3 regions of the Herbaspirillum sp. WGmk3 genome follow, and region 2 is predicted to be linked to each of the others. Evidence: predicted binding sites of a transcription regulator. Region 2 holds the regulator's gene; each other region holds the start of a gene.
What was found. The regulator LexA, encoded in region 2, represses DNA repair genes until DNA is damaged. The targets are predictions, from matches to a motif close to ACTGTATNNNNATACAGT.

Region 1: a site for LexA is predicted at 1,374-1,391, ahead of MKD49_RS06315 (ATP-dependent helicase). Genes of this name have one in related genera too.
Region 3: a site for LexA is predicted at 1,384-1,401, ahead of ruvA (Holliday junction branch migration protein RuvA). Genes of this name have one in related genera too.

What each region holds. Positions count from the first base shown of each region.
Region 1 is NZ_JAKYWT010000002.1:61,853-64,119, reverse strand. It holds gene MKD49_RS06320 (lipoprotein-releasing ABC transporter permease subunit) at 1-1,104, opposite strand, end outside; gene MKD49_RS06315 (ATP-dependent helicase) at 1,434-2,267, shown strand, end outside.
Region 2 is NZ_JAKYWT010000002.1:866,089-868,355, forward strand. It holds gene rpsF (30S ribosomal protein S6) at 1-236, opposite strand, end outside; gene lexA (transcriptional repressor LexA) at 564-1,220, shown strand; gene MKD49_RS09765 (tetratricopeptide repeat protein) at 1,423-2,267, shown strand, end outside.
Region 3 is NZ_JAKYWT010000005.1:260,849-263,115, reverse strand. It holds gene ruvB (Holliday junction branch migration DNA helicase RuvB) at 1-724, opposite strand, end outside; gene ruvA (Holliday junction branch migration protein RuvA) at 749-1,327, opposite strand; gene MKD49_RS19745 (DUF808 domain-containing protein) at 1,444-2,267, shown strand, end outside.

The DNA of each region.
Region 1 (2,267 bases), 800 kb from region 2:
CAGGAACTGTACGTGGAAAGCCCGCTCGATGGCCGGTACCAGCACGTCGATATTGAGTGCCACCACCACCCCCAGGCCGACGCCGATGGCAGTACCAACCAGGCCCACCAGGGCCCCCTGGATGACAAAAATCTTCATGATGGAGGCGGGAGAAGCCCCCAGCGTGCGCAGGATGGCGATGTCAGCCTGCTTGTCGGTGACCGTCATCACCAGCGTGGACACCAGGTTGAAGGCCGCCACCGCAATGATGAGCGCGAGGATGATGAACATCATGCGCTTTTCGGTCTTGACGGCCGCGAACCAGTTGCTGTTCTGCTGCGACCAGTCGCGCAGGTACAGGTCGCCGCTCAGGGTGCGCGCCAGCTGCTGGGTCACTTCCGGGGCCTGCAGCATGTCGCGGATGCGCAGGCGCACGCCGGTGGGGGCATCCATACGGAACAGGGTCTCGGCATCCTGCAGCTGGATGAAGGCCAGCGACGAATCGAATTCATAATGGCCGGCTTCGAAGATCCCGGTCACCGTGAATTGCTTCAGGCGCGGCAAGACGCCGGCCGGGGTCACCTGCCCTTGCGGCACGATCACCGTGACCTTGTCGCCCAGGCCCACGCGCATGCCGCGCGCCAGCTCGCCGCCGATGACGATGTTGAATTCGCCGGGTTTCAGGGAATCGAAACTGCCCTGCTTGACCTGCTTGGCCACGTCCGAGACCTTGGGCTCTTCCTCGGGCAGCACGCCGCGCACCAGCACGCCACGCAGGTTGTCGTCACGCGTCATCATGGCCTGGCCTGATACATAGGGCGCAGCGCCCAGCACCTCGGGGTTCTGGAAGGTCTGCTTGGCCACCGCCTGCCAGTCCTTCATGGAGCCGGAGGCATCGAAGACTTCGATGTGGGCCAGCACGGAAAGCATGCGGTCACGCACTTCCTTCTGGAAACCATTCATGACCGACAGCACCACGATCAGGGCAGCCACGCCCAGCGCGATGCCGGCCATGGAAATGAGGGAAATGAAGGAAATGAAACTGTTGCGGCCGCTGCGCTTGCCGGCCCGCGTGTAGCGGATGCCGACCAGCCATTCGAACGGCAGGTTTTTAATCAGACTCAAAATTGCTCCGGGAGAGGGCCTGCACAATGTGCTGCCAGTGGCCTCGCCTCCCGGTTCCGGGACGCAATCCTCTGGCCGCACGCCAACACGGGCGAAGACAAAGCGCGAAGTTTGCCACAGTTTGCAGTCATGGCCCATCCCTGGCCATCTGCTCCATACTCGCGCCGGACCCGTCGGTCGTCTGCCGTGAAGCCTGTAGATTCACTTCTACGGCAGAGGTTCGCGCCAAGATGTTTCATATAGTGGATGTGCCTGATGTTGCATCGGGGACTGGTTATATATACAGTACATCCTTGCCCAGCCATCGCCGATATGAATTTCCCCGCACCATGCCACCCGAACTCGCCCAGGACGTCCCCGACACCAGCAGCCCGCCCACCGGCGAGCGCGACCCGTTTGCGTGCCTGAACGCACAGCAGCGCGAGGCGGTCGAGCATGGCAGCGCCTTGCCGGCAGCACAGCAGCCGCCGCTGCTCATCGTGGCCGGTGCCGGTTCGGGCAAGACCAATACCCTGGCGCACCGGGTGGCCAGGCTGATCCTCGACGGGGCCGACCCGCAACGCATCCTGCTGCTGACCTTCTCGCGCCGGGCGGCGGCCGACATGGGCCGGCGCGTGGGCCAGGTGATCCGCCAGGTGCTGGGGCTGGCGGCCACCGACAGCCCGCCGCAACTGCCCTGGTCAGGCACCTTCCATGCCATCGGCGCGCGGCTGTTGCGCGAGTACGCGGCCGTCATCGGCCTGGAAGAAGACTTCACCATCCAGGATCGCGGCGATTCCGAAGACCTGATCGGACTGCTGCGCCACGAGATGGGGCTGTCCTCTAACGACAAGCGTTTTCCGCTGAAGGGCACTTGCCTGTCGATTTATTCACGTGCGGTCAATACCCGGCAAGACCTGGGCACCGTGCTGCAGACACAATTCCCCTGGTGCCGGGAATGGGAGAGGCTGCTGGGCGAACTTTTTACCCGCTATGTCGAGGCCAAGGAAGCACAGCACGTGCTCGATTACGACGACCTGCTGCTGTTCTGGGCCGACATGCTCTCCGACCGCGAGATTGCGCAATCGGTCGGTGCACGCTTCGATCATGTGCTGGTGGATGAGTACCAGGACACCAACCGCCTGCAAGCCGAGATCCTGCAACGGATGAAGCCCGATGGCGCC
Region 2 (2,267 bases):
TTGAAGCCGGTTTCGATTTCAGCCAGCGTTTCGCTGTCGACTTCGATGTTCAGGCAGACGTAGTGAGCCTTGGCCAGCTTCTGGATCTGGTAAGCCAGTTGGCGACGGCCCCAATCTTCGACACGGTGGACCTTGCCGCCGCGGGTGGTGACGATTCCCTTGTAACGCTCGATCATCGCCGGCACTTGCTCGCTTTGGTCCGGGTGGACGATAAATACGATTTCATAATGACGCATGTAGACTCCTTATGGACTTATTGAAGACGCCCACCCCGGCGTCAAGACGGGTGTGGGAAGAGGAAAACCAGAGATCATACTAGGTTTCCGTCCTGACAGCAATGCCGGCGTCACGGCACTGCGGCCGCGGGGCCACAACGCGGACCGTGCACATCGCCGCCAGCGGCTCAAAACCAGATTCTTCAGTTGCAGCGCGCTCTATATAAATGAGAAAGCTTGCCTTTTCCGCCCCGGAATATGCATGTTGCCGTTGACACAAGGATTGCACCTGTATAAAAATACAGACTGTTCATCCAGACAGCCTTCCCTCCGAGAAAGGCCACCCTCATGCTCAAACTGACTGCGCGCCAGGAACAGATCCTGAACCTGATCAAGAACGCCATCGAGAACACCGGCTTCCCTCCCACGCGTGCAGAGATCGCTGCCGAGTTGGGCTTCCGTTCCGCCAACGCCGCCGAAGAGCATCTGCAGGCCTTGGCCCGCAAGGGCGCCATCGAGATTTCCCCCGGCACCTCGCGCGGCATCCGCCTGCGCGAATCAGGTACCACAGGCATCAGTACTGCACGCCAGATGGCCCTGCCCCATCCCGCCCTGATGCAGCTGAGCCTGCCGCTGATCGGGCGCGTCGCAGCGGGCTCCCCCATCCTGGCCCAGGAACACGTGGAAAAGACTTACCAGGTCGACCCGGCCATGTTCCCGGCCAAGCCCGACTACCTGCTCAAGGTGCGCGGCATGTCCATGCGCGACGCCGGCATCCTGGACGGCGACCTGCTGGCCGTGCGGCGCGCCGACCAGGCGCGCAATGGCCAGATCGTGGTGGCCCGCCTGGCTGACGAGGTCACGGTCAAGCGCTACCAGAAGAGCGGCAGCGTCATCACCCTCTTCCCCGAGAATCCGGAATTCGAGCCCATCATCGTCAAGCCGGAAGACGACCAGTTTGCACTCGAAGGACTGGCCGTGGGATTGCTGCGCAGCTGGAACTGAATTCGGGGCGGCGCGCAGGCCCGACCGCCGGAAAGACGCTGCCAGCGGCGACTGATCGCTTGTTTATGCATGAACCTCCGCTTAAAACGGAGGTTTTTTGCTTTCTATTTAGCTCTTCACCTGTGACCGGTTACGCATATCATCCTTGCTGGACAGCTATGCCCGGCGCAATGGATGCGCCCAACCAAGAGGACCCTTTTCGATGTCGACGCGCAAGAGCAGCAACAAGCACGGCAAACATATTCCGGCCCCAGCGGCCGCCAAGTCCAACCTGCAGGATCTGCTGGACGTTCGCAAATGTCTGGACCTGCTCGACAATCGCAAGACCGAGGAAGCCAAGGCGATCTGTACAGCCGTATTGGCCCGCGCCCCCAATCTGGTGTTTGCCAACCACGCACGCGGACTGATCGCCATGCAGGAAGGCCAGTTCGCGCAAGCCGAGCAATACCTGCGCAAGGCCATCGAGGCCGATCCGAACAACGCCGAATACCTCAGCAACCTGGCCGGCACGGTGCTGAGCCAGGATCGCATCGACGAGTCCATCGCCATCTACGAGCGCGCCATCGCCATCGACAAGGAAAACCGGGCGGCACGCATCGGCCTGGCCAATGCCCTGCACGAAAAGAACGATCCGGAAGCCTCGATCAAATACTTCGAGGATGCGGCCCGGCGTGAACCCAACGCACCGGGCCCGCTGTCGCACCTGGGCCGCGCCCTGATCGACGCACGGCGCTTTGACGAGGCGGTCGCCACGATTCTGAAGTCGCTCGAATACCAGATCAATTTCGCTCCCTCCCACACCGCCCTGGGCGAAGCCTTTCATGCCATGGAGATGTACAAGGAGGCCGTGGAGTCCCACAAGACCGCCATCCTGCTCGATCCCCAGGACACCTACGCCCACAACAAGATCGCCGATAGTTATCTGAAAATCAACAAGATCGAAGAAGCCCACGAACACCTGCTGCGCGTCATCGAGATCGCCCCCAAGGATCCGAATGGCTACGTCAAGCTCGGTTCAAGCTACTTCAACACGGGCGACCGCTTCGA
Region 3 (2,267 bases), on a different contig from region 2:
CGGCATAGTCGCGCACGCGGCGGAGCAGGCGGTTGGCGATACGCGGGGTACCACGGCTGCGGCGGGCGATTTCCAGCGCGCCTTCCTCGACGATGGGGGCATTGAGCAAGCCGGCGCTGCGCGTAACGATGCGGGCCAGCTCGGGCGGGGTATAGAACTCCAGCCGGGCGACGATGCCGAAGCGGTCGCGCAGCGGATTGGTCAGCATGCCGGCACGGGTGGTCGCCCCCACCAGCGTGAAAGGCTGCAGGTCCAGACGCACCGAACGGGCGGCCGGGCCTTCGCCGATCATGATGTCGATCTGATAATCCTCCAGTGCCGGGTAGAGGATTTCCTCCACCACCGGCGACATGCGGTGGATCTCGTCGATGAAGAGCACGTCATTGGCTTCGAGATTGGTCAGCAGCGCGGCCAGGTCGCCCGCGCGCTCCAGCACGGGGCCCGAGGTCTGGCGCAGGTTCACGCCCATCTCGCGGGCGATGATGTGGGCCATGGTGGTCTTGCCCAGGCCGGGCGGGCCGAACAGCAAGGTATGGTCGAGCGGCTCGCCACGCTTGCGGGCGGCCGAAATGAAGATTTCGAGCTGGGCGCGCACCTTTTCCTGGCCGACGTATTCGTCCAGCTGCTTGGGCCGCAGGGCGCGCTCGATGGCTTCCTCGTTGGCCGAGGCCGGGGTGGCGGAGATGATGCGCTGTTCGGAGAAATCGTCGGTCTGGATGCTCATGCTCTAATCCTTGTCTGGCCGGGCTCAGCCCTTGGAGAGCGCCTTCAGGGCCAGCTTGATGCCGTCCGAGACGCTGCTGTCCTTGGGCACCTGCTTCATGGCCAGGGTCGCTTCCTTGTCCGAATAGCCCAGCGCAAGCAGGGCATTGAGGATGTCGGCCGAGGCGTCGCTGTGGACCACGCCGGCCACCGCGCCAAGATCGGCTCCGAGCTTGCCCTTCAGTTCCAGCAGCAGGCGTTCGGCGGTCTTCTTGCCGATGCCGGGCACGCGGGTCAGGCGCCCGGCTTCCTGCAGGGTCACGGCCTGGGCCAGGTCGGCCACCGACATGCCGGAGAGGATGGACAAGGCCGTGCGTGCGCCCACGCCGGAAATCTTGATGAGCTCCTTGAACGTATTGCGTTCTTCGGCGGTCCCAAACCCGAACAGGATGTGCGCATCCTCGCGGATGGCCAGATGGGTCAGCAGCGTGACCTTCTCGCCCAGGCCCGGCAGGTTGTAGTAGGTGCTCATGGGCACGGCCACTTCGTAACCGACGCCCTGGCAGTCGACCAGCAGGTTCGGGGGGATTTTTTCTAGAAGAATTCCGGAGAGGCGACCGATCATGGCGTCAGGGATGTGCGTGGGAGGCAGCTTCTGTGATAATCCCGCGATGATACAGCACTGTTCGGATAAACAGTATCCAAGCCCCCCCCCCTCAGAGATGAAGACAAAGGAAAAACATGGCCGGTAGCGCCTTTTTTGCATTGATTGACGACATCGCCACCGTGCTCGATGACGTTTCCCTGATGACCAAGGTGGCCGCCAAGAAGACGGCCGGCGTGCTCGGCGACGACCTGGCCCTCAATGCCCAGCAGGTCGCGGGCGTGCGCGCCGAGCGGGAATTGCCCGTGGTCTGGGCGGTCGCCAAGGGTTCGTTGAAGAACAAGGCCATCCTGGTACCGGCGGCGCTGGCCATCAGTGCCTTCATCCCCTGGGCGGTGACGCCGCTGCTGATGCTGGGGGGCGCTTTCCTCTGCTTTGAGGGCTTCGAGAAACTGGCCCACAAGTATCTTCCGCACGATGACGAGCATCATGAAGTCGCGGCCAAGGCGGCGGAGGACGTCGATCCGCTGGTCTACGAGCAGGAAAAGATCAAGGATGCCGTGCGCACCGACTTCATCCTCTCGGCCGAGATCATCGCCATCACCCTGGGTACCGTTGCCGGTGCGCCGCTGCAGCAGCAGATCACGGTACTGGTCGGCATCGCACTGATCATGACGGCGGGCGTGTATGGGCTGGTGGCCGGCATCGTCAAGCTTGATGACGGTGGCCTCTATCTGGTGCAGCATGCGGGCGCAAGCGCCTGGGGACGCTTCAAGGCCGGTATCGGCCGGGCGGTGCTGGCGGCCGCACCGAAGATGATGCGCAGCCTGTCAGTGATCGGGACGATTGCCATGTTCATGGTCGGCGGCGGCATCCTGACCCACGGCCTGCCCTTCGCGCATCACGCCATCGAGGCGGCGTCGCAAGCGGTGGAGGGTGTCGCCGTAGTTGGACCGGTCCT